Regions from separate parts of the Paenibacillus sp. AK002 genome, predicted to be linked through region 1. Evidence: predicted binding sites of a transcription regulator. Region 1 holds the regulator's gene; each other region holds the start of a gene.
What was found. The regulator Rex, encoded in region 1, represses fermentation and respiration genes when NADH is low (regulators of the CRP and FNR family bind a similar motif). The targets are predictions, from matches to a motif close to TTGTGAAATATTTCACAA.

Region 1 (10,004 bases):
GGCTTATTGCCCGCATGCAGATTCAAGATATGCGTCCGGCCCTTCTTATCAGGCAGATCCACTTGAATATGGCGGTCGAATCGTCCTGGACGCAGCAGCGCGCTGTCCAGCATCTCTTTACGGTTCGTTGCGGCGATCACCAGAATGCGAGGCGTTTCCTGCGAATAGATGCCGTCCATTTCGGTCAGGAGCTGATTCAGCGTCTGGTCGTACTCTCGCTGTTGGCCGCCTTCACGTTTACCGCCGATGACGTCGATCTCATCGATGAAGATGATGGCATTTTGCTTGTTTTCTTTGGCCGCGCGGTTGCGGGCATCCTTGAACAAATCCCGGATACGCCCTGCACCGACGCCGACATACATCTCCACGAATTCACTGCCTGAAGCAGCGACAAAGATAGAATCGGTATAATGGGCAGCGGCCTTGGCCATCAAGGTCTTCCCTGTTCCCGGAGGCCCTGTGAGAAGAATCCCCTTCAATGGACGAATGCCGAATTTCTTAATATCTTCGTGACGAATCAGAAAATCCAATGCTTCCCGCAGCTCCTGCTTAGCGTTATCCTGCCCGCCGATTTCCTCGAACGTCAGCTTGGCCGGGCCGCTCTTCTTCCGCTTTCGCTCATTTCCGGCACCAACCGCGATGCCGCCCTTCATCTTGGCTATAAACAGCAAGCCGCCTACGAGTCCTGTCGCTATTAAGAGAGGCACGATGTTCACGCCGACAAACACAAGGAATACCAACAAAACCGGAATGAAGCCTAAGATAATTTCTTTTGCTAATTTAGGCATGATTCCACACCTCCATTTTGCCAGGTTGACGCGGCAAGATTATAAATTTACCAGACTTGCCGTCCGACAAGCTGACATAGACATTGGTGTCGTCGATCGTTGCTTTTGCTTTCAAATTCGGTGACTGGGCAGCCAGCTGCTCGAGCGATGATTGAATATCGGTATACTGCTTATTGTCCATCGCTTCGGCAACCGACAGCATCGCTTGCTCCCACCATTGATCCAATGCTTCCGAGGAATGGTCCTCCACCTGGATTCTCAATTCCCGCTTGCCGATCACGGACTTGCCTTCCTGCTTAATATGCTGAACCAAACCTTGTAAATTCGCATCCGGAGCCAAATCAAGATTCAAAGTCACGGTATCCTGTTTAATATCTATATGAGAACTTTTCACGCCATCGTATTGTGACACAACAGTTGCGAGCGGATTCTGCAAAGCCATCTGCCGATACAGAAACCAACCGCCAAAGAGGACCGATGCTGAGATCACGACAGTCAGCATGATAGGTACAATGCGCAGTTTCATGAAGTTCCTCCTTCAATTTCGATATGAAATTTTGTATAGCAATTGCAGCACAATAATACATATAACAACGATATATAGTGACGCATGTAATTGATCTGCTTAATTCGTACAAGTACGAGTATATCACATCTTATATACTTTTTCATGCTTGTCTGTGAAAATATTTAGAACAGTTTTACCAATTCATTTCTGTATGCGCTTACATATTTATGTGCCAAAGAGGCATCCCTATAAGGGGACGCCTTTCATTTGTTTTATTATTGATTAGGAAGAATAATATCATTTCCGATGGCGTTTCCGTCTTGAAAACGATAGAATCTGTAGCCGCGCTGACCGTTGTTTTCATACTGCAGCTGCCAGGCATACTCGCCTTCATACATTCCCGGCAGCAATCGCTTGATGACCGCACCCGGCATTTCGTTACGGATCTGGTCCCGCATCACGGCCTCTGACATGCCCGTATTCAATAACACGGACTGAACGGCATCTGCCCCTTCAACAGGAACGTTATCGTCCGTAAACTTCACCCAGACCATGCGGTCTTGGTTGTCTTTATCTTTCCCGCTGACCACCCAATAGTTATTGTCCTCGCCCCATACCGATTTATAGGTCTTGTCGGACGAGACCAATTGGCCATGCTGTTTCGCTGCAAGGATCGCCATTCTTTCTTCATTCCACGTATCTTTCATAACATAGGAATAATAGAGCTGTAGGCCAAGCAATAGTAGCAGGACGCCGGACACGCTCAGCAGTATCCACTTCGTTTTTTTCTTCAAATCCGTCTTCCTCGCTCCCCTTGATTATTCCCTAGAGGGTTGTAAGACGCTCAAATGCACGCTGCGCTTCCCGGCGGATGCGTTCCTCGTCGAGAGTAAGGCTCGCGCCATTCTTCACCACCTGCTTGCCGTCAACCCATACATGCTCTACATCCTTCGCGCTGGCAGAGTAGATCGCGTGAGAAATATAGTCGGTCCGCGGAAGGAAATGCGCCTGATCCGTATTCAATGCGATCATATCGGCTTTCATCCCTACCGCGAGCGTACCGATATCCTCAAGGAAAGCGGACTTGGCTCCGTACTCCGTACCCATTCGAAGCGCTTCGGAGGCCGGAATGGCCGTCGGATCCCCGCTTACTCCTTTATGGATCAGGGCAGCCAGCCGCATCTCTTCGAACATATCCAGGTTATTGTTGCTAGCAGGTCCGTCGGTACCGAGCGACACCGTTACGCCGGCTTTCAGCAGCGCAGGTACGCGGGCGACTCCGCTGGCAAGCTTCAAATTGCTTCCGGGATTATGCGATACGGCTACTTGATGCTTGGCCAAGACTTCGATTTCTTCATCGGTCAGATGAACGGCATGCGCAAGAAGCGTAGGACGGGAGAACATGCCCAGCTTCTCCAAATGGGCAACGGGGCGAAGTCCGTAATCCTTAACATTCTGAGCCACTTCGGTTTCCGTTTCGGACATATGGGTATGCAAAGGCAGGTTCAAGTCATGGGATGCTTGAACGAATTTTTCGATGAAATCCGGCGGGCAGGTATAAGGCGCGTGCGGCGAGATCATCGTCGTAATTCTGCCGTCAGCCTTGCCATGCCAATCCTTCGCGAATGCCACCGCCTCATCCAGCTTCTGCTGCTGTACCTCGGGCGGGCATAAACCGATTACGCCGCGCGTCAGGACACCGCGCATTCCCGAGTCCTGGACAACCTTCGCGACCTGATCCATATGGTCATACATATCGACAAACGTCGTGGTTCCGCCCTTGATCATCTCCAGCACGGAGAGCGATGTGCCCCAATATACGTCGTCTGACGTGAATTTGGCTTCCATCGGCCACATTTTTTCCTGAAGCCATACCTGCAGCGCCAGATCGTCGCCATAACCGCGGAGAAGCGACATGGCGGCATGTCCATGCGTGTTCACCAATCCAGGCAGGAAGAACAGATGGGTTCCGTCGATAATCTCTGTTCCCTCTTCCACGACGGGCTCCTCTTCGCCCAGGTACGTGATCCTGTCGTTCTCAACCACCATGTATCCGCGAAGCACGGATCGGTCTTCCTCCAGTACAGCAAACGTTCCGTTCTTAACCATCCACTTCGTTGTTGTCATGTGCTGCATCCTCCTTGCCGTTATCCAAATAATAGGCCAAACTTTGCAAATCCGTTGTAAAATCAGCCGTATGAATCCGGATATGGGCTGGGGCTTTCAGGATGGTTGGCGCAAAGTTCAGAATCGCCTCGATCCCTGAGGCGATAAGCTGATTCGCTACGTTCTGCGCTTCGAAATCCGGAACGGTGATAATTCCGATTCGAATGCCGTGCTCATGAACCGTCTTCTCCAGCTCTTCCATCGGCTGTACGACCAAATTGTTAATTTTCATGCCAACTTTGGGAGAATACGAATCGAAAATCGCCACAATCTTCATATTATCCTTCAGGAATGCATTGTAATTCGATAATGCATGTCCAAGATTACCGGCCCCGACCAATGCGACATTGATCTTCTGGTCCAGCTTCAGAATCTGGCGAATCTTCTCGATCAGATAAGAAACATCATATCCGATCCCTTTCCGTCCAAAATCACCGAAATACGCCAGGTCCTTACGAATTTGAGCAGGATTGAGGTCCAGCTTCTGTCCCAGCTCCTGGGAGGAAACCGTGGAAACCTCCCTCTTCTGAAGCTCATTCAAATAGCGCAAGTATACAGGTAATCTGCGGACCACGGCTTCCGAAATTTTTTCCGATTTCATGCATGCTCCCCCTAATAATAGGCTAATAACTACATCTTTTTTTGTTGATCGTGCTTGGTTTCACTTTATTCAGCTTGGTTTCCCGCGCTTGCCTCTTCCTGCAGCCATTCCGAAATTCGGGGAACGATCCCCTCTGTCGGCATGTGCTCCATCTTCGGCCCCGGCAAGGAATATAAGAAATACTTCCCGTAATAGGATTCAATGACCCGGGTATCGTACACGATCACGATCCCTTTATCTTGTGCTGTTCTCACCAGACGCCCAAACCCCTGTTTGAAACGAATGACCGCTTGCGGAACCGAAAGCTTCATGAAGGGATTCTTCTTCTGCTGCTGCAGCAGTTCGCTCTTGGCTTCGACCAAGGGGTGATTCGGCGGCTGGAACGGCAGCCGGACGATGGCTAGACAAGTCAGCGCCTCACCCGGGATGTCTACCCCTTCCCAGAAGGAGCTGGTGCCCAGCAGCACGGAAGCGCTGTTGTCCTGAAATCTTCGGATTAACTTGGTACGGCTGGTTCCGTCCATACCTTGTCCCAATACCGTGATGTCGCTTGATGCCAGCGCTTCTTTCAGCGGCTCGTGCACCTGGCGCAGCATCCGGTACGAAGTGAACAGGACGAGCATGCGGCCATGTGTAGCGACGGCCGTATCGGCCAAAGACTTCACGAGCGTATTCACAAAGAGTGCATCCCCGACCGATCCCTTCACGCTCGGAAAATCGCGCGGCACGACAAGAAGGGCCTGTTCCCTATAATTAAACGGGGACGGGAGCTGAACCGTGTTCAGGTTCCCCGCTTCAGCCGCTTCCTGAAGACCCAGGTTCTCGATCATGAACTGAAACGATTTGTCCACCGACAAGGTCGCCGATGTCAGAATCACGCTTTGTTTCTTGTCAAAAAACAATTCCTTCAAATGAGCGCTCACGTCGACGGGCACGGCATACAGCTGCAGCGATTTGCTGCGGAAATTGCCGTTCGCCTCCATCCAGTATACCGTGCCCTCATCGTTCAGGGCCATGAAGGATCGCAGGTCTTCACGATGCGCGGCAAGGTCCTTAAACAGGCCCGAAAGGTCGGTTAACAGGCTGTCCGCGCTGTAGTCATCCAAATCTTCCTTCATTTCGGCGATCAGCTTATCGCCCTTGCGCACGACATCGCCCAGCGTCAGATGAATTTGATGCTCCAGCTCGGCCATCGAATCCCAATCCTTCGGCTTCTTAAGCGGCGACAGGCGGAGCGAGAATTGGCCGGCATCTCCCGGAGAAGCGTCTCCGCGTTCCGGAAGCAGTCCGAACAATTGATCGCTGAGCCGATCCCAGTTCTCTTTTGCGGTAATCAGGTCCGGATACAAACGGTCGATGACGGAAGACCATTCGACAGCCTTCTCGTGCGGCGAAGCTTGCAGCAGCTGGCGCAGAGCCGGGAGCTGCCCGCTTCGGCTGTCTTTGTACATGCGGGTCAAGGTATGGACCACCGAAAAATACTTCATTTGCAAGCCAAGGTGCTTGCCGGCGACATCCTCAAGATGATGCGCTTCGTCGATGACGAGGCGCTCATAGCTTGGCAGCAGCTGATGATTCGCCTTCACGTCGGTGAACAGCTTCGAATGGTTCGTAATGACGACATCCGCGATGCCTGCTTCATGCTTGGCCCTGTGATAGTAGCATTTGCGGAACCAAGGGCAGGCGCGTCCGAGGCAAGAATCCGAATCGCTGGAGATGGTCTCCCAAAAATCCCCTCCGCGTCCGCCTAGGTTTAGCTCTTCGTCATCCCCGTTCTCCGTCTGGGTCAGCCAGACCAGCATCTGGGCCGCAGTGATTACGTCTTCCTTCGGGGAATGAAAATCTCTTCTATTTATTTTATGTTCAAATTTTCTCAAACACAAATAATGTCCCCTGCCCTTGAAAATGGCCGCCTTAAAAGGAAAAGGAACAACCTGGGTGAGCAGGGGAATATCCCGGTCACGCAGCTGTTCTTGAAGGTTGATCGTATGCGTGCTCACCATAACCTTCTGTTCCTGCTTCACGCTTTGATAGATCGACGGCAGCAAATATCCAAGGGATTTGCCGGTTCCCGTGCCTGCTTCGATCAATAGATGTTTATTGTCATCCAGCGCCTGCATCACTTCCTGGAACATCATGTCCTGGGCATCCCTGCTCTCATAATGAGGCAGCGTTTCCTTCAGGCGTTCACGGACATCGTTCATGTATTGCTCGAAGCTTACATCGGCCAAGGGGTTAGGCTCCGTCTCATCCCTGACAGGTGCTATATCGTTCCAATCATCCACCGCCAAGGCAAACTGGCGGTAGTACGTATGGGTGTCTCCCGCTTGTACGGCTTGGAGCTCCCTGTCGGAACGAATGCCGTCAAAGAACCAGGCCAAGTCGCTGTCCTCGTCGGCAAACAGGTCGCTTAAACGCTGAATGGTGAGCAGCGGAAGCTCGTCGATCTCCTCCAAACATTTCAGCAGCGCATAGGCTGTGGCAAGCGCATCGCTGTCCGCCTGGTGCGGACGGTCATGCTCCAGGCCGAAATGAGAAGAGACCATCCCGAGCTGGTAGGACGGGAGCGAGGGAAAGCATATTTTTAAGAAGTGCATCGTATCTAGAATACGGCCGCTGAACGGTAAATAGCCGCAGCGATCGAGCGCGTTTTGCAAAAAGTTAAAATCAAAAGCGACGTTATGTCCAACCAATACGACATCGTCGAGCATGGGCACAAGCTCCATCATCATTTCTTCCAATGACGGAGCATCCGCTACATCACTGTCGGAAATGCCGGTCAAACCGGTAATAAAAGGAGGGATCGGAATCCCGGGATTGACATAGGTGCCGTATACGCGGGATATGCTTCGATCCTCTTCGATGATGGCCAGTCCAACCTGAATGATTTCATCTGCAGACTGGTTGCCCGTGGTTTCAAAATCCAATACGGCAAATTTCATTTCGATAAAATCCCTTTCCTCCAGACTAATTAACAGCATACCAGAAGTTGCGGGTTTTGAACATTCCGGGTAAAAAATCCCCCGGCTTTCTGTACCGCTCCCGTACGCAAAAAGCGATGCCAAAGTCTCAAGGTGAGCTCTGGCATCGCTTCTTGTTGTGGCTTGATTTCTACAGCAAAGAGATCAATTGGCTGCCGTACTGGAGCTCACCGCGATTCTGCTTGCAGACCTCCAGGTTGATCATGGGGTCGGGAAGCGTCGGATCGCTATGAATCGCCAGTGCAAAATGTTCCTCGGCCTTTGCTTGCTGTCCATTCAACACCTCGATGCATCCAAGCGCATTGTAGATCATCGCCCGAAGCTTTCTGTTGTCAGCCAGGGGCAGGATGGAGATCAATACGTCGGATGCTTGGGCGGTTTGCCCCAAATACAGATGGGACATGGCAATGTACAACTTGATCAGAAGGCTGTCCGGAAATACCGCAGCGGCTGCCTCAAACTGCTGTATGGCCGGCTGGAACATCAACAGCTTGTAGTAACCTTGACCGCGAACGAACGCATCCAGCTGCAATTCAGGCGCTTCGGTCGGCGGAAAAACCGGAGGTGACGCTGCACTCTCGCGGAAGATGGCCATTTTTTCTTCAAAATGCAGCCACTCCTCGATAATGCCCTCGCTCATGCTTTTGAGCATGTTCCAGTTTTGTACCAGCGCCTGTTTTTGGGGACCTTGAGCAGAAGGGTAATGCTTCACAATTTCATCTAACATGTTGTTCATTTCGGCGAATACATGTTGAAACATAGCTGCATCCCACCCTTAGCGGAAAAATGAGATCAGTGCGTCGACCTGAACTCATTTTCTGTAGAAGACGGTCTTTTCATCCCTTTAGGGTCCCGACACATTTTGGTTCTTCAGAGAATGGCGGCGTGAACTTCGCGATACTCCGTCGTAACCGGCTTATTCGACTCGTCGACGATCACGACCGTCGGGGTGTGATGGTCGTATTCCTCTTTGGACATCATGGCATAAGAAATGATAATGACGTTGTCGCCGGGCTGTACGAGCCGTGCGGCTGCCCCATTCAAGCAGATGACGCCGCTGCCGCGCTCGCCTTTGATCACGTACGTTTCCAGACGGGCGCCATTGTTATTGTTCACGATTTGAACTTTTTCATTCTCCAGAAGGTCTGCAGCCTCCATTAGATTCTCATCAATGGTAATGCTGCCCACATAGTTCAGATTGGCTTCCGTCACCGTTGCGCGGTGGATTTTGGATTTCATCATCGTTCTAAACATGGGATCCCCCTACTTTTGGTTGAAGTAATGCATTGTCAATGAGACGGGTACGGCCAAAACGCACGGCCAGCGCCATGATGACGGTTCTGTCTTCATCCACAATGCGGTATGAATCTTCCACGGGCGCGAGCTCCGGGAAGGTGAGCAATTCCGCGTAATCAATATCAGCGAGCGGAGAGCGGGATATATAATCCCGAAGATGAGCGCGGATCTCTCCTGCCGTCGTCGCTTGTCCCTGCCGGATTGCCTCCTGAGCCGTCCGCAGCGAGCCCGACAGCACAAGGGCCTGTTCCCGCTCTTCCGGCTTCAGATACACGTTGCGCGAGCTTAGGGCAAGGCCGTCGGATTCGCGAATGATCGGACATGGCACGATGGTCACATCCATATTCAAATCCCGTACCATTTGCTCTATGACGGCCACCTGCTGTGCATCCTTCATCCCGAAGAAGGCATAGTCAGGCTTTACGATATTGAACAATTTATTAACAACCGTGGTGACACCGTCGAAATGTCCGGGGCGGGAGGCCCCGCACAACAATGACGTAATTTCCGCTACGGCAATTTTGGTTTTGGTCGGCTGAGGATACATTTCCTCAACCGCAGGAATGAATACCACGTCCACCCCTTCGGATTCCGCCAACGCCAGGTCACGCGCTTCATCCCGTGGGTAAGTTTCATAATCCTCGCCCGGTCCGAACTGAATCGGATTGACAAAGATACTGATGACAACCGTACCTGACATTTCCCGCGCCTTCCGCATCAGGCTGGCGTGTCCTTCATGCAAATATCCCATCGTAGGCACGAGGCCTACCGGGCCTCTGCCGGATTCCAGCCGGTCCCGAAGCTCTGATCTTAAATCCGCAATGCTGCGAATCACTTTCATGATGTCGTGCCCACCTTTTCCTTCTGGCTTCCATATAATGCCGTTGTCGTTTCGGAACCGGCATTGTTCTCCGTCTTGAACACATGCTCCTCGGCCGGGAATGCGCGGTCCTTCACTTCCTTCACATACTGCGTGATACCCTCGCGGATAACGGAGCCGACATCGGCGTAGGTTTTCACGAAGCGTTTGTCCCGATAAGGGGATGCGTATTTCAATATATCATGGAATACCAGCACCTGGCCGTCACAATAACGACCGGCGCCGATGCCAATGGTCGGGATGCTCAGCGCTTTGGATATGTCAGCAGCCGTTTCTTCCGTAACCAGTTCCAACACGATAGCAAATGCGCCGGCCGCTTCAAGCGCCTTCGCATCGTTCATGAGCCGCTTGGCATCTTGGGCATCCTTGCCTTGAATCCGGTAGCCGCCGATCTGGTTTACCGACTGAGGCGTCAGCCCGATATGGCCCAGCACCGGGACCCCGGATTGTACGATCCGTTTTACGGTATCGGCGATTTCTTCGCCGCCCTCCATTTTCACGGCATGCGCATGACCTTCCTGCATCAATCGCCGCACGCCGCGCAAGCTTTCATCGATGCCTCCATGATAAGTCATGAACGGCATATCCGCTACGATGAACGTATCCTCGGCTCCGCGAGCGACGGCGCGCGTGTGGTACACCATGTCGTCCAGCGTGACGGGAATCGTGGAGTTATAACCCAGCACAACGTTGCCGAGGGAATCGCCCACCAGTATCATATCAATATCCGCTTCTTCCGCCAGCTTGGCGGAAGGATAATCGTACGCGGTCAGCATCGTGATCG
Region 2 (10,004 bases), 250 kb from region 1:
GAACTGGGAAGACGATCTGGCGGGCGCCCACGTGACCGGTCCGAAGGATCCGAATATCGAAAAGATCGAGGAAGAGATCAAATTCAACTTTGAGCAGGCGTTCATGATGTATTTGCCCCGCCTGTGCGAGCACTGCCTGAACCCGAGCTGCGTCGCCTCCTGCCCCTCCGGTGCCATGTATAAGCGGGACGAGGACGGCATCGTGCTGGTGGACCAGGAGGCCTGCCGCGGCTGGCGGTACTGCATGACCGGCTGCCCATACAAAAAGGTGTACTTCAACTGGAAAACGAACAAGGCCGAGAAATGCACCTTCTGTTTCCCGAGAATCGAAGCAGGGCTGCCAACGGTATGCTCCGAAACCTGCACAGGCCGTATCCGTTACTTGGGCGTGCTGCTCTATGACGCGGACCGCGTACAGGAAGCAGCCTCCACGCCGGATGAGAAGGATCTGTATCAGGCGCAGCTCGATCTGTTCCTGGATCCCCACGATCCTGGGACCATCGAGCAGGCGCGCAAAGACGGCTTGTCGGAAGAATGGATCGAAGCTGCCCAAAACTCGCCGGTCTATAAGCTTGCGATCGAATACAAGCTGGCCTTCCCGCTTCATCCGGAGTACCGGACGCTGCCGATGGTATGGTATGTGCCGCCGCTCAGCCCGATCATGAACTATTTTGAAGGCAGGGATTCCATCGAGAATCCGGACATGATTTTCCCGGCGATCGAGGAGATGCGCACGCCGATCCAGTACCTCGCGAATCTGCTCACGGCAGGCGACACGGTCACGGTGAAGGAAGCCCTGCAAAGAATGGCGATGATGCGTTCTTATATGCGCGCACAATCGTCGGGGGCCGAGTTTGATGAGACGCGTCTGGCACGGGTCGGCCTGACTGCCCATCAAATGAAGCAGATGTACCGGCTGCTTGCCATCGCGAAATACGAAGACCGGTTCGTTGTTCCGACTTCCCATAAAGAAAGCCATATGGATGTCTACCGTTCCCAGGGCTCCGAAGGATTCGGCGCGAGCTGCGGCGGCTGCGGTCCGGAAGGTCTGCAGGGCAAAACCGGCAAGGAGCTGTACGAAGAAAATTTCTATGGAGGGATCTGGCGTGATTAATCTCGGAAAGCTGCATGATTGTAAACATGTTTTCGGTTTTTTTGCTCAGCAGCTCACGTATCCGGAAAAGCTGGATTTCCATCCGTCTGTCATGGAGGAAGCGCTTGACTCCGCCGATCCGGCTTATGAATCCGTCAGAACGTATTGGACGATCATGCATGAATACAGCATGGAGGAGATTGAAGAGCTGTATGTCCAGACCTTCGACTTTCAGGCGAAATCCACATTGTATATGACCTATTACAAATTCGAGGACGGCCGGGAACGCGGGCAGATGCTCGCCAGGCTTAAGGAGACGTATGAGATGTTTGGCCTTGGCATCGAAGGCTCGGAATTGTCGGATTATCTTCCGCTGATGTGCGAGTTTTTGTACGCGGCGCCCTGGCAGGGCCGCGAGAAGGAAGCCGCGGAAAGCCTGAATTTGATGATGGCCGTCATGGAAGACGGCACCTATCATCTGCTGAAAGCCTTGGAGAAGTATAACAGCCCGTATGCTTATCTTGTTCAAGGGCTTCGCGACACGTTCAAGGCGTGTCTCAGTCAGGAGGCTGCCACTCATGAACATGATTGATCAATTTTTGTGGGTCATTTTCCCCTATGTATGCATCGTTGTATTTATCGTCGGTCATATCTACCGTTATCGTACGGACCAGTTTAACTGGACGGCAAAATCCAGCGAGTTTATCGAGAAAAAACATCTCAAGCTGGGCAGCCTCATGTTCCATCTTGGCATCATTCCGGTTATCGGGGGACATGTGGCCGGCCTGGCCATCCCCCAATCCTGGATGGAGTCGCTCGGCATCAGCGACCATATGTACCATATCGGCGCGGTGTATATCGGAAGCGCATTCGGCTTTTTAACGCTGGGGGGCATGATCTTGTTAACCGCCAGACGATTTGCCATCCGAAATGTCCGAAAACTCAGCACCGCTTCCGATATGGTGGTCAATGTCCTCCTGCTGTTTATCGTCTTCATGGGGATGTACAGCACGCTGGTCACAAACGCGGTGCAGCCGGAATTCAATTATCGGGAAACGGTCTCGGTCTGGTTCCGCGGATTGTTTATGTTCCGTCCGGAGGCTTCGCTGATGGAGGATGTGCCGCTGTCGTTCAAAATTCACATTCTTGCGGGATTTGGTATTTTCGGCTTGTGGCCGTTTACCCGTCTGGTCCATGTGTGGAGTGTTCCGTTGAATTATGTGGGCAGAAGATATATCCTGTATAGAAAGCACCGCAAATTTGAGTCGTAGGACGAGAGAAGGCTTCTTTAGCCTTCTTTTCTACGTCAGAGGAGTAATGGGGATGAAGAATCAGCCGATCTATAATTACCAACGTGAGATGGATAAGCTTCGGACCCGGTTTCATTTCGATTTCGTGTCCATGGCATTGGTGCAGCCGGCTGAAGACCGATTTGTATTGACCTGGCAGTATGCCTCGGGAAACATCAACGAGAGGTACAAGCGCATCGTGCTGCATTCCGGCAAGGGCATCGCCGGCATGGTGTTTAAGACCGGGAAACCGATGCTGATCCCGAATGTGAATGCGGATATTGAATCAAGGGACTTGTATAATTATCCGATTATCGTTGCAGAGCAGCTGAAGAGCCTCGGTGCCATACCGCTGTGGGAAGGCACGCGCGTCATGGGGGTTTTGCTTGTGGGATATCGTAAGGAGAACATGCTGGATCACAAGGCCTTTGCGTCGTTTCAGGAAGGTATAGGAACGGAATTTGGCGCTTTTTATGCCAAGGAGGTATCACGGCCGTGATTCAAATGACGGATGAGCATCTGAGCGAATTGCTGAGAAACATGTATCAGAATAGCATGGAAGCCATTTTTTTTATGGACGAGGACGGCAGCGTGGTCGCGATGAATCCGGCTGCGGAGAATATCCTTGACATTGAAGTGATCGAGAGGATGCACTCCGGACTGGACGGGTCCTTCTGCCAGACCTGCGAAGGGTACACCGACGAACAGGATCTCATCTCCTGCTCCAAATGCTATCTGGATTATCCGGATGGAGAATTCTCGTCGTTCCAAGTCTATCTGAAGACGCGGTCCGAAGGAATTGTTCCTTATGCGGCCAGTTACCATACCATCGATGAAGCCCGCGGCATCCGGGTGATGATGCTCCTCGATCTGACGAAGCAGCAGAAAACGCAGGAAATGCTGCAGCGGACGAATATGCTGAAATACGTCATCAAGGCACAGGAGGACGAGCGCAAGCGGATCTCGCGCGAGCTGCACGATAGCGTGGCTCAGGAGCTCTTAAGCTCGCTGGTCGACCTGCGCGTCGTTAAATATATGAATGTGGGCGAGGATGTGCTCAAGAAGCTGCACCAGACCGAGGCGTCTTTAACGAGGCTGCTGGATGATATCCGGCATTTGTCGGTTGAGCTCCGGCCCGCTTCCCTCGATGATTTGGGGCTGGAGGCTGCCTTCCGCTCCCATTTCAAATGGATCGGGAAGAATTACGGCATGCTGGTTGAATTCTCTGCAGAGTTGGCGGCGGCCCGCTATGGCAGCGAGATTGAAACGGTGGTGTACCGGGTTTGCCAGGAAGCGGTGTTAAATGCCTTGAAATATTCGGGAACGGACGAGGTACATGTCCGATTATGCGAGGAGAACGGCTGCCTTCAGTTAACCGTCCGGGACGATGGCGTCGGGTTTAACATGATCATTGACGAAGCCAAGGGAACCGGATTAGGGCTGTACGGAATGCGCGAACGCGCAGAACTCGTCGATGGCCAGTTTACTTTGGTTTCCGCTCCCGGCGAGGGGACGACGGTTCAGCTGAAGATCCCGCTTACGAGCAGCGGCAAGGCGGAGGTGAGGGGAATATGAAAATTGTGATCGCGGATGATCATGCCGTGGTCCGCAGCGGATTTTCCATGATTCTGAATTACCAAGAGGATATGGAGGTCGTCGCGACGGCGGCAGACGGCATTGAGGCATACGCCATGGTGGTCAAGCATCGGCCGCATGTGCTGTTGATGGATTTAAGCATGCCTCCCGGCGAGAGCGGATTGATTGCGACAGGCAAGATCAGCAGTGAATTTCCCGAAACGAAAATTTTGATCCTGACCATGTATGACGATGACGATTACTTGTTCCATGTTTTGAAGAACGGCGCTTCGGGTTACGTGCTCAAAAATGCGCCGGATGATGAATTGATTTCTGCCATCCGCATGGTTCATAAGGGAGGAACCTACATCCACCCCCAGATGGCCACGTCCCTGGTCCGGGAATTTATCAAGAAAGACAGCGAGAGCGCGGAGCAGGATCCGTTCAACAGCCTGTCCCAACGGGAGATTGAGATCCTGCCGCTGATCGCGAAGGGCTATGGCAACAAGGAAATCGCGGAAAAACTATTTGTATCGGTCAAAACGGTGGAAGCGCACAAGGCCAAAATCATGGAAAAGCTGAAATTGAAGAGCCGTCCGGAGTTAGTGGAATATGCGCTGAAGAAAAAACTGCTGGATTTTTAATAATGACGCATAAGCAGGGTGATTGCGGTAAGGTATAGGGAAGTTCCCCGGAGAGATTCAGGGAACTTCCCTATTCGCATTGTGAATAGGTGCACGTACAATAGGAGCTGGGGATCAATATGCCATTCATTACGCTTTGGAAAAGGTGATGGGAATGATCAAAAAGCTGCAGCTTCCGCTGCAAACAATGAATCTGGTGCTTGGTTTTATGGTATGGGTCATCATCTCCGCGCTCCTGCCGTTCATAAGAGAAGATATCGCCATTCCGGCAGACCGGCTCGCCATTCTGACGGCCATTCCGGTGGTGCTGGGCTCGGTTCTGCGGATACCGCTCGGTTATTACGCCAACGTGGTCGGAGCACGAATTGTTTTTATATCCAGCTTCATCCTGCTGCTGTTTCCGGTCTATTTTATCAGCTCGGCTTCATCCTTTACGCATCTGGTCATCGGCGGCTTGTTCCTTGGGATCGGTGGGGCCGTGTTCTCGGTGGGCGTGACCTCATTGCCGAAATACTATGCAAAAGAGAAGCTGGGACTGGTCAATGGGATCTATGGGATGGGCAACATCGGTACAGCCATTACCACGTTTGCCGCACCGGTCATCGCGACGGGGATCGGATGGTCCAAAACCGTCCAGCTGTATTTGATCCTGCTGCTGATATTTGCATTATTCAATGTTTTTTTAGGCGACCGCAAAGAAATCAAGGTGAAAACACCGGTCATGGAACAGATCAAGGGTGTATATAAGAATGAAAAGCTGTGGTTTTTCTCGCTTTTTTATTTCATTACCTTCGGTTCGTTCGTAGCCTTTACGGTGTACTTGCCGAACTTCCTGGTTTCTCATTTTGAGCTGGCCAAGGTGGATGCCGGGATGCGGACGGCCGGGTTCATCATGATCGCGACTTTTTTGCGTCCCGTCGGGGGCTGGCTTGCAGACCGATTTAAACCGCTGTTCTTATTAATGGGCGTATTCCTGGGGCTGACGGCTGCGGCTATCCTGTTGGCATTCTCTCCGTCCATCGGCTTGTATACGGCCGGCTGCTTAACCATAGCCGTTGGTGCGGGTCTCGGGAACGGGGTCATTTTCAAACTCGTGCCCCTTTATTTCAATAAGCAGGCCGGCATTGTGAATGGCATCGTGTCCATGATGGGCGGCCTTGGCGGATTCTTTCCTCCGCTGATGCTTTCCTTTATCCATTCGGTTACAGGGCAGTATTCCATCGGCTTCATGGCTTTGTCGCAGGTTGCGCTTGCGAGCTTCGTCGTTGTTGTATGGATGTATTACCAGGACAAACTTGCCGTGCAATCCGAGGTGTTTAACTCCACCGGCCAAGGGATTCTGGTAACGGATCCAAGCGGAAGGATCAGTGCGGTCAATCCGGCATTCACGAAGTTAACGGGATACTCGGAGGAGGAAGTGCTCGGCAAAAATCCGAGCGTGCTGAAGTCCGGAAGGCAATCGTCGGCGTTTTATCGCGCGATGTGGTCTGAGATCATGGAGCGCGGAAGCTGGCAGGGGGAGATTTGGAACCGCAGGAAAAACGGAGAGGAATATTTGGAGCTGTTGACCATTAATGCCGTAAGGGACGAATCGGGCGACATCATTCATTATGTAGGTACCTTTAGCGATATTACATACCATTCGTCCGGCAATGCTTCGAGCGGCTGACAAGAGATGAATCGTTGTCGGTGCGAGCTGATGGATGGAGAGGGAGAGAGGCATGAAAAAGACGAGGATTGTGATTCCGCGGGAGCATGGAGGCTGGGCCATGGTCTCTGTACCTTATTTCATCGGAATGGTGGCTGCCAAGCCGGCCCTTCTGCACCTTCCGCTGTTTTTGGCGTGGTTATTTCTATATATGGCGTCCTATCCGTTTCTGCAATCCTTAAAGACTACGGCCAAACGCAAAACCTGGATATCCTGGGGGACCGTTTATGCCCTTGTTGCCGCTGTGTTTCTGGTTCCGGTACTTGTTCTCAAGCCGTCGATGCTCTGGTTTGCGCCGATCCTTCTCTTGCTGATCATGGTTAATGTCTGGCATGTCCTCCGCAAAGCGGAGCGTGCGCTGCTGAACGATATTTGTGCGATTCTGCTGTTCTGTACCGGAGGCGCCGCTGCATACATGCTGGGAGGAGGAGGCTTCGATCAGCTGCTAGCCGCTGTTGTTGCTCTGAATTTCCTATATTTCACGGGAACCGTATTCTTCGTCAAATCCGTATTTCGGGAGCGGAAAAACAGGCGCTGGACGGCATATGCCATCACGTATCATTCGGTGATGCTGATTCTGCCGATCTTCCTCGGGCATCCGTGGATGTGCCTGCCGTTCTTGTTTCCGTTTGTGAAGACACTGCGGTATGCCGGAAAAATAATGAAACCGATGAAGGTCGGCATGATCGAGATTGCGGGTTCCATCCAGTTTTTATTGCTGTCATGGATCTTGATGTAATCTGCTTTCGCTATCGCGATGGCCAAATATGCACCGCTGCCCTTCGGGCGGCTTCCATGCGAATCGACTCTGTCGTCCATTCTGTTATAATAAGGGAATGGATACAGAAGGGAAGAATGCACATATGGCATATACAGCACAGCAGGTGGCCGAATGGATGGTGGAGGAAATCCGGTTTACGGGCAATTTGTATCAGACGGAAGCCATCCGTTATGTACGCGAGAACTTCGGGGAAGAATTTGTTTTCGTGAACGAGAATGGAAATGCTTCGCTCTCCAAGGACGTGAAGAAGGCTTTCCGCAAACTGCATGGCGGCCGGATTGCCTGGGATCGCGACGGATTCATGTGGGCTTGGACGTAATCCCGCTATAACCGAATAATCAAAAGACGGGAGAGGCCGGATCGACAGACCGCCTCCTTGTATTAATGAGAACAGCTGCCCTGGTTACCAGGGCAGCTGTTCTTCATCATGAATCAATGGATCCGATGGATCGTGAATTGTCCGGTTGAGGCGTGCAGCGTCTTCGCCGTTTGCTGGGGGTCCAGCTGGCGATGGCGTTCTACCGCATAGCGGAACTCGTAGAAGCCGCCAAGCGTAGCCTTGAAATTGGTCTCCCAGTAGTTCGTCAATATCCAGGCATACGTGGAAGGACGGCTGTCCGCCGGCTGCATGGCGTGAAGCTGGCGCGGCCCGTGCTCCAGCGTTCCGAGCTGTACGAGCGGCGTGTCTGTCATGGACAGGGTCAACGCTTCCCGGTCTTTAGCCGAGTGCCAGAATATTCCCTCCTGCACGCTGGTGTAATCGAGGCAGCTTCCAGGAATTTGATCCTTCCAAGGCCGGATATGGCATCCGGCTTTTTCGGCGTATAACTCGGCTTCCGTCCCCAGCGAGAACGGCAGTGCCACATAGACATTTTCCGGCAGCCAAACGCTGTCCTTGTGGAAGCGGACGGACACCTCGACACGAGGCTGGTTGGCAAACATCTTGATGTGGAGGGCATAGTAGCTGAGCCCCTTCACGTCGAACACCAGCTCGACCAGGGCAAACAGCGGTCCGTTGTCCAGCACGGTCGCGCGGGTTAAGCGCCCGGCATCCCGCTGGACGTTGGTGCCCTTCCGGTTGCGTCCCATGCGGCGGCGGGTCGAGCATATTTCGGATGGATTATGCTCATCCTGTGCCGGCGTTACCTCGTAGACAGGAGTGAATGCCCCGTGCTCGCGTTCACCGTCCAGCAGGCCCGCCGAGCGTGTCTTATCGATCCAGGCCGTAATGCCTTTGTTCATTTCCCATTCGATCCGGAAGAAGTCGGATTCGAGCGAACTCTTGCCCACCACGATCGGATAGGGAGTCAAGGGCTGGGTCCAAATGTCGGCGATGCCTTCGCATGCGATCGGTTCGGTATTCCGCGCGGTTGCCATGTTCCCGGAAGCAGCGAAAATATCTGACGATTCGGGCGTATGAATAAACAATATCCGGGACTCTCCCGCTTCAAGCGTGAGCTCCGTAACAAGTGCCCCCGTATGTGTCAATTGGTACGGAAGCGGCTGCCCGGTCGTTTCGTCGATGAGCTCGAACGTTTTCTTCAAAATCACGTGTTCCCAGCCATCCAGCGGTACGGCAACCTGCAGCGTAGCTGCGGCCGGTTCCGTGTTGATCACCTCGTAGCGTAAGGGACGATGGGGGGCAAGCAGTGCCCCCTGACGGGCAACGAGCGTTTTATCCAGCGCCCGGTAAGCCAGCTTGCTGGCTTCCGCCGCATAGGCTTGCTTTCGCACCTCCAGCATCTGCACCTGCGGATGCCAAGGCTCATACACGGAGGAATGGTAGCCCCAGGTATGCTCGGCATACATGGTCAGCGCCTGCGATGCCTCCTCGATCTCGGCGAGGCTTGCCGCTGCATGGCCCGGATCGAGACGCTTGACTTTGCGAAGCGTGCGCTGGGCATCCCGGTAAATCTGGGTATGCATCGCCGTGGAGGCGACCCCATCGGTCCACCAGTCCGGCCAATCCCCGCGGTGCACCGGAAGCGCGGACAGATCCTCCTGCTTCAAGACGGCAAAAAATTCGGAGAGCGTGGCCATTTTAATGGTGATTTGGTCGCCGTATTGTTCATTCCATGCGCTTATCCACTCCGCAATGTCGGCATTCGGGGACGCATTGTCCGTGCCCAGGCCGGAGACCATGACGGGAACGAAGGAATACGGGTAGGACTCCTGCTCAAGATTCCATAAATACCGGTTAATCCGCAGGGCAGCAATGTCGTTGTGCCGCTCTTCGGGCTCCATCAAATTATGCTGAAGCTCATCCTTGATGATGTATTTGCCGAGTGCGTCAGGGCAGAACCCGAGCTCGTTGCCGAACATGTAATGCTCGCCGTTCCATACGAGCAGCCTGCCGCCGCTGTGGCTTTCCCACCAGAACGGGGTTTGTTTGCGGCCCAGCGGATACATGCCGTGGTGCGTATGGATGCAGGAAAACAGATGCTCGATGTTATTTTGCAGCAGGCTTTCCGCATAACCCCAGCTGTACCCGTTGATGTCGGCGGTCATGGCGCTGTCGATCCGATGTCCGAACGTGTTTGCATACCTTTGCGCCTTGCCGTGATTGTGCAGAAGGAGGTCGAAGTCCGGAAGCTCCGTCATGTTGAGATAGGTTCCGGACAGTTCGATATCACCGCGGATTACCGCTTGCTGAAAAGCCTCCTTTTCTTCCGTCGTGGCCGATTCGAGGAATTTCTCAACCGCCCAGAATGTTTCGCAAGTCCAGCGGAACGATTTCCATTCGGGACGTTCTCCGCGGTGTGCGGCATCCGTAATGCCCAGAGCCTGGCGGATAAAATCGACATGGTACTGCTCGATCCGCTCCTGGCGCTCGGTGTAACCGATATCCGTGTGAGAATGATGGATGGCATAGATCGTCCAGGGACGGGCGGGTCTATGGCTTCCTTGGCGTGAT
Region 3 (10,004 bases), 2.9 Mb from region 1:
CCTCCGTCATTATGCTGATATTCATGCGGTGGATCATGCCCCGGATCGGGGAGCGGCACGTGCACCGGACGATGGTATGGGGCTTTGTCATCTCGGTATTGTCCAATGTCATGCTGGTGTTTGCACCGCAAGGAGATCTGCTGGTACTGAGCCTGAGCACCGTCATTGCCGCATTCGGCACGATGATGACGTATCCGTATCTGGAGACGGCGGTGGCCAATGCCATCGACGACGAGAACCGCGCCAAAATATTCGCGCTGCTCCAGGTGCTCATCCTCATCGTCATTTCACCTTCCGGCATCATTGGCGGCTGGGCGTACGGCATCGATCCAAGAATTCCGTTCCTGCTTGTGGCCGGCGCATTTGTCATCAGCATTCCGCTCATGCTGCTGTACAGCAACAAGGTAAAGGCCGCTCCCATCGAAGCGGGGGTTTAGCTTGGACAGGAGGGCCGAGCCCAAGACTGGCATGCGATTTTAGCGATATATACGAAACGTAAAGAGTACGTACGAGTACGAAGAGAGGCGCCTTAAGTCTTGGGGGGCCTTTTTTTGTGCCCTTATTGCAATTTGGTTAGTGTTCACTTATGATATGAGCATGAAAAAGAAACCTCATTTCGACAGCAAGAAGAAGGAAATTTTGCAGGCAGCCATGAAGCTCTTTGCCGAGAAGGGCGTGGACGGCGTATCGGTGAAGGAAATCGGCGCGGCGGCAGGCGTGACGGATGCGGCGATTTATAAGCATTTTACGAATAAGGATGCCGTTGCCGCGGAGGCGTTCGACGAATATTGCGGCAGTTATACGCGCTTGGTGGATGAATATGCTACCCGGCCCGGACCGTTCCCGGAGAGGCTATCGGCTCTCGTAACCCGCGTACTGGAATCGTATGACGAGGATAAATACGGCTTGCTGCTATTGTCCCAGCATCACGAGCTGTTTACGGAGGTGGTCAAGAGCAGGGGGCGCCAACCGCTTGATGCTTTGGAGGATCTGCTCGAGCAAGCGGTGCTGCAGCGGGATATTCCGCCGCAGAATACGCGGTTAACCGCTATTCTGATCATCGGTGCATTCAGTCAGCTTGCGATATCCGCGATGCAGGGGGAGCTGGAAGAACCGCTGTCTCCGCTGGCACCTGAAGTAACGGCGCATTTATTGGCATTAACCGGTTTGGAAAAAGGTCAGGCGTGACCTTTTCTTTTTGCCATGAGGTTAGTGATTATTAACCAAATTATTAGGGGGAGGACGCATATGAAAAAGGTTTTAATCATCCAAGGCAATCCCATTGAAAACAGCTATGGCCGTCACCTGGCGGAGGCCTATGCAAGGGGGGCGGGCGAATCCGGTGCGGAGGTGAGGAAGCTGGTGCTTGCGGAGATGGAGTTTGACCTGAACCTGTCCGGCGGTTATAAGGGCAAGCAACCGCTCGAACCCGATCTGCAAGAAGCGCAGGAGCTGATTGCCTGGGCGGACCATCTGGTGTTTGTGTATCCGAATTGGTGGGGCGGCATGCCGGCGCTGCTCAAAGGGTTCATCGATAGGGTTTTTCTGCCGGGATTCGCCTTTAAGTACCGCAGGAACTCGCCTTTGCCGGAGCAGCTGCTCAAAGGGAAGACGGCTCGTCTGATCGTCACGATGGATTCGCCGTACGTCTACTACCGATTCTATCTCGGACAGCCGGGACATCAGATGATGAAGCATTCCATTCTGAAGTTCTGCGGCGTGGGCACCGTCCGTGCCACGAACATTACCCAGCTTCGCAAAATGCCCGATACCGCAAGAAACCAATGGCTCGAGCGTGTGCAGAGAATGGGACGGAAATTGGCGTGATCGGGTAATAGGGGCGATGTGCAGTTCCTTCCAATGGCTTGACTTCTCGGGCAGGAGGATTATAATTCATACAACAAATGAAACGACCAAAGAAATTGAATGGGTCATGTGTTCAAAATCAAATCTTGATGTATATGCCGGGGAATAGGGCCCAGGCGTTTCTACCAGGTTACCGTAAATGACTTGACTACATGAAGGTTGAGAATCCGCTCCCCAAGCCCGGCTTCGCTTAAACATCGAAACCGGGCTGCAAGATCGCCTGAAATGGGATCTAAGCACGTTTTAACGGATGGGGTGATGTGCAGACTATTAACAATGCATGGCTGCCGCGCGGACTTCTCTTCCTCAATGGATATAGTTGCAGGCAACCCGGGCAGATACGCTGTCCGGGTTGTTTTGCGTGTTACGCAAGATCGATTTTGTGCTTTTACCGATTCATTATAAGAAAAAAAGTCTATCGACGACCGCAGTTAGAAGAAGTTTTTATTGCGATATCAGGAAGTCACAAGCTTCAGAGTTTATACTTTTCTGATATCTAAAAAAAGGGGAGCGTGCAATCATCATGAGTTCAATCCAGAGACAGAAACGATACGAGGTCAGCCGGCAGCTGGGGAAGGTTGCCATGGGACAAAAGCCAGCCGATCTGGTCATCAAAAACGGCACGCTGGTGAATGTGTTTACAGGTGAACTTCAGGAGCGGGTAGACGTGGCCATGGCGCATGGGCGCATCGCCTATATCGGCAGCGCCGATCATACGATCGGAGAGGGGACGCAGGTGATCGAAGCGAATGGGCGCTTCATCTCGCCGGGTCTGCTGGACGGTCATATGCATGTGGAAAGCACGATGCTGACCGTAACGGAGTTTGCCAAAGCGGCCATCGTTACGGGAACGACCGGGGTTTATATGGACCCCCATGAGATCGCCAACGTGTTCGGCATGGAAGGCGTGCGCTGGATGCACGAGGAAGGGCAGCAGCTGCCGATGAAGGTGTTCACCACCATTCCTTCCTGCGTACCGGCGACGTTCGATCTGGAAGATGCGGGGGCGCAGCTGGGCGTAGCCGATATCGAGGAAGGGCTGACCTGGCCCGGCGTCGCCGGGCTTGGCGAAGTGATGAACTTCCCGGGCGTCGTATACGGCGATCCGACCATGAGCGGAGAGATCGAAGCCACGCTGCGTGCCGGCAAGACGGTGACGGGGCATTTTCCGGCCGAGGACGACCGGATGCTTCAAGCCTATTTGGCAACCGGCGTCAGCTCCGATCATGAGACGGTAACGAGAGAGCAGGCTTTGGAAAAGGTTCGCCTTGGTATGCATCTGATGATCCGCGAAGGTTCGGCTTGGCAGGATGTGAAGGAAGTGATTAAGGTAGTAACGGAGGACAAGGTACGTACCGACAATATCTCCTTGGTCACGGATGATGTGTATCCGCAGACGCTGCTGCGGCTCGGCCATATGAACCATGTGGTCCGCCGCGCCATGGAGGAGGGCGTGGACCCGGTTACGGCGATCCAGATGGGCACGATCAACGTGGCTCGATATTTCGGCATGGACATGGAGCTCGGCAGCATTTCACCGGGCAAAACGGCTGATATTTTGCTCATTGACGATCTGAAGAGCATGGTGCCTTCGGTGGTGATCACGGACGGCGAAGTGGTCGCGGAGAACGGCCGCCTCGTGAAGGCGTTCCCGGCGTATTCGTATCCGGAAAAAGCCTTTCAGTCGGTTCGGCTGCAGCGTTCGCTTACCGCCGACGACTTTCTGCTGCGCAGCAAGTTCGATGCGGCGCGTACGGAAGTGAACGTGGTGCGCGTCATCGAGAACAGTGCCCGTACCGCCAAAATGACCGCGGTGCTCGCCGTGGAGCAGGGCGTCATCCAGCCGGACCTGGGCCAAGACGTGGTTCAGCTGGCATGCATCGAGCGCCACGGCGCTACCGGGCAGATCTCGCTCGGCTTTGCGAGCGGCTTCGGACTTCAATCCGGCGCGGTTGCTTCCACGGTGGCGCACGATAGCCACAACCTGCTCGTGATGGGCACGAATGCCGAGGATATGGCGCTTGCGGCGAACGAGCTGGCAGCATGCGGAGGCGGCATGATCGTGGTACAGAACGGCCAGGTGCTGGCGAAGGTGGCGATGCCGATTGCGGGCTTGCTGGCGGACCGACCGGTTGAGGTCGTGGCCGAGGAGGTCGCTGCCCTGGAGGAAGCCTGGAAACAGCTCGGCTGCTCCATCCATGCGCCGTTCATGACGTTCTCGCTCATTGCGCTGCCGGTGATTCCGGAGATCCGTATCACCAATCGCGGGATCGCGGACGTGACGGAATTCAAGCTCATCCAGACGGAGATCGGCGCGGTTCAATAAGGTGGCGGCATACGTTAAAGCAGGTTGGCCTACATGGCTAACCTGCTTTTTTAGTGCGTAAATACCGGGCTTGGCCTGTGAGTGGATGCCGCAAGCCACGCTCTCACGGATAATCCTCACATAATCCATTGCCTACTTAGTGATTTCCGTCACAAATTGATAACTTTTTCACCTATTTCGGCCTTTATATTGTGACGTTTATCACAATCCTTAAGGGCGGGGTCTGCGACAATACAAAAAGAATCAAATTTGAAGTGATCACGTGAGCTAAAGGAAGGGGTATCTTTTATGGATCCGGTTATGCTGGCGCGAATTCAATTCGCATCGACAACCATTTTTCACTTTATTTTCGTACCGTTATCCATCGGATTGGCGTTTCTGATCGCCATCATGGAGACGATGTATGTTGTCAAGGGCCAGGAAGTCTACAAGAAAATGGCCAAGTTCTGGGGAAAGCTGTTCCTGATCAACTTTGCGGTCGGGGTTGTGACAGGGATTCTGCAGGAATTCCAGTTCGGGATGAACTGGTCGGATTACTCGCGCTTTGTCGGGGACGTGTTCGGCGCACCGCTTGCGATCGAAGCCCTGCTGGCGTTTTTCCTTGAGTCGACGTTTATCGGGCTGTGGATATTCGGGTGGGACCGGTTATCCAAGAAGGTCCATCTGCTCAGCATCTGGCTGGTATCCTTCGGCACCCTGATGTCCGCCTTCTGGATCCTGGCAGCGAACTCGTTCATGCAGCGTCCGGTCGGTTTTGAGATCAACAATGGACGGGCTGAGATGAACGATTTCTTCGCGCTGATCACGAACGGTCAGCTGCTGGTGGAATTCCCGCACACGATTTTCGGGGCGCTGGCAACCGGGGCTTTCCTGGTAGCGGGGGTAAGCGCGTATAAGCTGCTGAAGAAGCAGGATTTGGATTTCTTCAAAAAATCATTCCACATCGCCATCGTGGTGGGTCTCATCACCTCCATTCTGGTTGCGGTATTCGGCCACCAGCAAGCGCAGTATCTGGTGGATACGCAGCCGATGAAGATGGCCGCCGCCGAGAGCTTGTGGGAAACGAGCGACGATCCCGCGCCTTGGACGGTCATCGCCGCCATCGATCCGGATAAGCAGGAGAACACGATGGAGTTCAAAATCCCGTATTTGCTCAGCTTTTTGTCCTACAGCAAATTTTCCGGCGAAGTCATCGGAATGAAGGAGCTGCAAGCCCAATATGAGCAGGAATACGGTCCTGGAGACTATATTCCCCCGGTCCGCACCACCTTCTGGAGCTTCCGGATTATGGTGGCTGCCGGCAGCGTCATGATTCTGCTGGGATTGTACGGAGCGTGGCTGATGCTGCGCAAAAAAGTCGAGAAGGCCGGCAAATGGTTCCTCAGACTGATGCTGTTCGGCATTTCCCTGCCGTTCATCGCCAACACATCGGGATGGATCATGACGGAGATCGGACGCCAGCCTTGGACGGTATTCGGGCTGATCACCACGGAGAACAGCGTTTCGCCGAACGTAAGCGCAGGCTCGATCCTGTTCTCGCTTATCATGTTTACCGCCATTTATGCAGTGCTGGCAGCCGTGATGGCCTATCTGTTCATCAAAGTCATTAAGAAAGGACCGTATGCGGCGGAGGAAGACGATCACCACGCAAGCGATCCGTTTAATAAGGAGGACTACAATGCTGTCTCTTAACGAACTGTGGTTTGTGCTCGTCGCCGTATTGTTTATCGGGTTCTTCTTCCTGGAGGGCTTCGATTTCGGAGTCGGGATGTCCACGCAGCTGCTGGCCAAAAACGATACCCAGCGCCGGGTGCTGATCAACTCGATCGGCCCGTTCTGGGACGCCAACGAGGTCTGGCTGCTGACGGCGGGCGGCGCGATGTTCGCGGCCTTCCCGAACTGGTATGCCACGCTGTTCAGCGGGTTCTACATTCCGCTTGTCTTTCTTCTGCTGGCCTTGATCGGGCGCGGCGTGGCATTTGAATTCCGCGGCAAGGTGGGCGATGTCCGCTGGAAACGGGTATGGGACGGAGCGATCTTCACCGGAAGCGTGCTTCCGCCATTCCTGCTCGGCGTTGTTTTTGCCTGCCTGATCCAGGGGCTCCCGATTAACGAAGAGATGCAGCTGCACGCCGGATTCTTCGATGTCGTGAATCTTTATACCATAGTCGGCGGGTTGACGATGGTGATGCTCTGCCTGCTGCATGGCTTGATGTTCACGACGCTGCGCACGCTGGGGGATCTCCAGGAACGGGCGCGCCGCATGGCCCGGAGACTCCTGATTCCTGTTGCGGCCCTGTTCGTGGCGTTCGGGGTGATGACGTATTTCATGACCGATATCTTCGAGAAGCGCGGGGTGGCGTTAACCGTCCTGCTTGTGCTGGCTCTGCTTGCATTCCTGCTGGGCGGATATTTCATGAACGTCAAGCGGGACGGCTGGGCTTTCGGGATGACCGGCGCGGTCATCGCACTCTTGGTCACGTCCGTGTTCGTGGGCTTGTTCCCGCGCGTGATGGTCAGCTCCATCAACGCTGCATTTGACCTGACCATTTATAATGCGGCCTCCGGACCGTATTCCCTCAAGATTATGACGATTGTGGCCGTATCGCTGCTGCCGTTTGTTTTAGGCTATCAAATTTGGAGTTACTTCGTTTTCCACAAACGGGTACATGAGAAGGAGCATCTGGAGTACTGATGGGAAAAGATCTGCTGGGATACAAAGGCGCCAAGACGGTATTCCTCCTTGTCGCCGTATGTGCCCTGGCACAGAGCATGGCCATCCTTCTGCAAGCCAAATGGCTGGCGGAAGCCGTATCCGCCCTGTTTGCGGGATCAACGCTGCAGGAGCAGGGGGAGACCATTGCCTTGTTCCTGCTTGCATTTCTGGCACGCCACGGGATCTCGGTCGTGCAGCAAGGAATCGCGCAGCGCTTTGCCGAGGAGACGGGCACGAGCCTGAGAAAGCAGCTGCTGGAGGAGCTGTTTCGGAACGGGCCGTCCTTTGTCCGGTCGGAAGGAACAGGCAATGTGGTTACGCTTGTGCTGGAGGGCATCGGCAAGTTCCGCAAATATGCGGAGCTGACCATACCTCGCATGATGGGGGCGGGCATTACCCCTGCCCTGGTGTGGCTGTACGTATTCATGACGGACCGGATCTCGGGCATTATTCTGCTGGTGACCATGCCGATCCTGATCGTGTTTCTCATCCTCGTGGGACTTGCCGCGAAAAAGCAGACCGAGCGGCAGCTGGATTCCTACCGGATGCTGTCCAATCATTTCGTGGATTCGCTGAGAGGGCTGACCACCCTGAAGTTTCTGGGACAGAGCCGCAAGCACGGCGCGAGCATACAGCAGGTCAGCGAGGGGTATCGTGCAGCTACCATGCGGACGCTGCGCGTGGCGTTTCTGTCCTCTTTTGCGCTGGATTTCTTTACGATGCTGTCCGTGGCGTCGGTTGCGGTAAACCTGGGTCTGCGCCTCATTAACGGCAGCCTGGAGCTGCTGCCCGCGCTGCTTATCCTGATCCTGGCACCGGAGTATTTCCTGCCGGTGCGCATGGTTGGAGCGGACTTTCACGCCACGCTGGACGGCAAGCAGGCAGGGGAAGCGATGCAATCCATCATCCGGGAAGCCCGGAAGGGGCATTCGGGCGGTAGCTCAAGTCCTGTTGCTGCGGAGGGTTCGACTAACAGCGAGGGTCCATTCGAGCCAACGGGAGCGCTTGAAGCCACGGCGGCAGAAACGATGGAACGAACCTCAACGGGCCTAACATTTAAAATTCAAAATAATTTCTCGGGTCTCAGCCGCAAGCCGCAGCCACCATTCCGATGGGAAAAGGACAGCGTGCTGGAGCTCTCCGGCATCGGCCTCAGACACGAAGAACAAGGGCCGGCTTCATTGGACGATGTTTCCTTCCGAATACCGGGACAACGCAGGATCGGCATCGTCGGGGAGAGCGGAGCCGGCAAATCCACGCTGATCGAGCTGTTAGGCGGATTCATGGCGCCAACCTCCGGAGCAATGGCGCTGAACGGTGTGAAGCTGGAGGAGTCGAACCGGCCCGAGTGGCGGTCGGAGGTCACTTACATGCCGCAGCAGCCGTATTTGTTCGGGGCAACCTTGGAGGAGAACGTGCGCTTTTATGCGCCGGAGGCGTCCAGAGCTCAAGTGGAAGCGGCGGTAAAGGCAGCCGGTCTGTCGGAGCTGGTAAAAAGCTTGCCGGGCGGCCTTGCGCAGATGATCGGCGGCGGCGGACGCGCTTTAAGCGGCGGCCAGGCACAGCGCGTGGCTTTGGCCAGGGCGCTGCTCGGCGGCCGGCAGGTTCTGCTGCTGGATGAGCCGACGGCGCATCTGGATATTGAGACGGAATATGAGCTGAAGGAGACGATGCTGTCCCTTTTTCAAGACAAGTGGATATTTCTAGCGACGCACAGGCTTCACTGGATGCAGGATATGGATTATATCATCGTTCTGCACCAGGGGCGCGTTGCGGAAACGGGCACCCATGAGGAGCTTATGGCACGACAAGGCGTCTATTACGGATTGATGACATCGCAGATGGAGGGAGTACAATGAAGCAGGAATCGTGGTTTCGACCCTATGTAACGGCAAATTTCTGGCGCTTTCTGCTCATTGTCACGCTGGGCGTGCTCACCATTTTGTTTGCCGGGATGCTGATGTTCACATCCGGTTATTTGATCTCCAAATCCGCCCTGCGTCCGGAAAACATTCTGATGGTGTACGTGCCGACCGTAGGGGTTCGCACCTTCGGCATCGGACGTGCGGTGATCCATTACGTGGAGCGCCTGGTGGGGCATGATACGATTCTTCGCATCCTGTCCCGCATAAGGCTACGGCTGTACCGGATTCTGGAACCGCAAGCCCTCCGTTTATCCTCCCGGTATCGCACCGGGGATCTGCTGGGGGTGCTCTCCGATGACATCGAGTATTTGCAGGACGTTTACATCCGAACCGTCTTTCCATCGATTGTTGCGCTTGTATTATATGCCGGGGTCATTCTGGCCGTCGGTCTGTTTGATCCGGCATTCGCCCTTCTGCTCGCGCTGTATATAGCGGTGCTGGTTCTGGTGCTGCCGCTGATCTCGCTGCTGCTCACCAAACGGAAGAATCGGGAAGTGAAACAGGCCCGCAGCCACCTCTACCGGAAGCTGACCGACGCGGTGCTGGGCATTCATGAATGGTACGTCAGCGGCCGGCAGGCGGAATTCTTGACCGGTTATGAGGCGGATGAAGCCGAGGTGGACCGGACCGACCGCTCGCTTAAGCGCTGGTCGCGCTTGCGTGCCTTTATCGGTCAAGGCGTGGTTGCCGTGACGGTGGTATCGGTGGTGTATTGGTCGGGACGGCAGTATGCGGACGGTTCGATCGACGTTACGCTGATCGCGGCTTTTGTGCTGGTTGTGTTCCCGTTGATGGATGCATTTCTGCCGGTGTCCGAAGCCGTTGAGCGGATTCCGCAGTACGGCCAATCGGTCGCAAGGCTTCGGGCGATTGAAGGCGCGGATGCCTCCGAAGCGCGGCATAACCTGCCGAAGATGCTGGATAAAGCAGAGGTCGAATCCGTCATAAGCCGCGGCGTTCATGTGAAGGCGGACGGCATCAGCTTCCGTTATGATCAGGAGGCAGACGGCCCATCGGGGCTGGAGCCATCCGGCGAGAACAGGGGATCTTCTGCATTAACCGATGTGTCGCTGGATATTGCTCCCGGCGCCAAGGTAGCTATCATCGGGCGCTCCGGTGCCGGCAAATCGACCCTGCTGCAGCTGATCCAGGGCGTGCTGGCGCCATCGGG

Region 2: the regulator Rex is predicted to act here: its motif matches at 4,681-4,698, upstream of M1D70_RS10240 (nitrate/nitrite transporter).
Region 3: the regulator Rex is predicted to act here: its motif matches at 4,382-4,399, upstream of M1D70_RS29790 (cytochrome ubiquinol oxidase subunit I).

Annotation. Positions count from the first base shown of each region.
Region 1 covers NZ_CP096377.1:2,583,829-2,593,832, reverse strand. The annotation lists gene M1D70_RS11525 (AAA family ATPase) at 1-788, opposite strand, end outside; gene M1D70_RS11520 (hypothetical protein) at 781-1,314, opposite strand; gene M1D70_RS11515 (cell wall elongation regulator TseB-like domain-containing protein) at 1,572-2,090, opposite strand; gene M1D70_RS11510 (amidohydrolase family protein) at 2,122-3,423, opposite strand; gene M1D70_RS11505 (redox-sensing transcriptional repressor Rex) at 3,398-4,063, opposite strand; gene dinG (ATP-dependent DNA helicase DinG) at 4,129-7,005, opposite strand; gene M1D70_RS11495 (hypothetical protein) at 7,175-7,780, opposite strand; gene panD (aspartate 1-decarboxylase) at 7,915-8,298, opposite strand; gene panC (pantoate--beta-alanine ligase) at 8,291-9,181, opposite strand; gene panB (3-methyl-2-oxobutanoate hydroxymethyltransferase) at 9,178-10,004, opposite strand, start outside.
Region 2 covers NZ_CP096377.1:2,333,002-2,343,005, forward strand. The annotation lists gene narH (nitrate reductase subunit beta) at 1-1,114, shown strand, start outside; gene narJ (nitrate reductase molybdenum cofactor assembly chaperone) at 1,107-1,685, shown strand; gene narI (respiratory nitrate reductase subunit gamma) at 1,672-2,364, shown strand; gene M1D70_RS10225 (GAF domain-containing protein) at 2,417-2,881, shown strand; gene M1D70_RS10230 (sensor histidine kinase) at 2,878-3,957, shown strand; gene M1D70_RS10235 (response regulator transcription factor) at 3,954-4,601, shown strand; gene M1D70_RS10240 (nitrate/nitrite transporter) at 4,756-6,270, shown strand; gene M1D70_RS10245 (YwiC-like family protein) at 6,323-7,048, shown strand; gene M1D70_RS10250 (DUF6953 family protein) at 7,173-7,409, shown strand; gene M1D70_RS10255 (glycoside hydrolase family 38 N-terminal domain-containing protein) at 7,523-10,004, opposite strand, start outside.
Region 3 covers NZ_CP096377.1:6,592,755-6,602,758, reverse strand. The annotation lists gene M1D70_RS29810 (MFS transporter) at 1-437, shown strand, start outside; gene M1D70_RS29805 (TetR/AcrR family transcriptional regulator) at 598-1,188, shown strand; gene M1D70_RS29800 (NAD(P)H-dependent oxidoreductase) at 1,249-1,827, shown strand; purine riboswitch at 1,936-2,037, shown strand; gene ade (adenine deaminase) at 2,390-4,192, shown strand; gene M1D70_RS29790 (cytochrome ubiquinol oxidase subunit I) at 4,481-5,884, shown strand; gene cydB (cytochrome d ubiquinol oxidase subunit II) at 5,871-6,887, shown strand; gene cydD (thiol reductant ABC exporter subunit CydD) at 6,887-8,767, shown strand; gene cydC (thiol reductant ABC exporter subunit CydC) at 8,764-10,004, shown strand, end outside.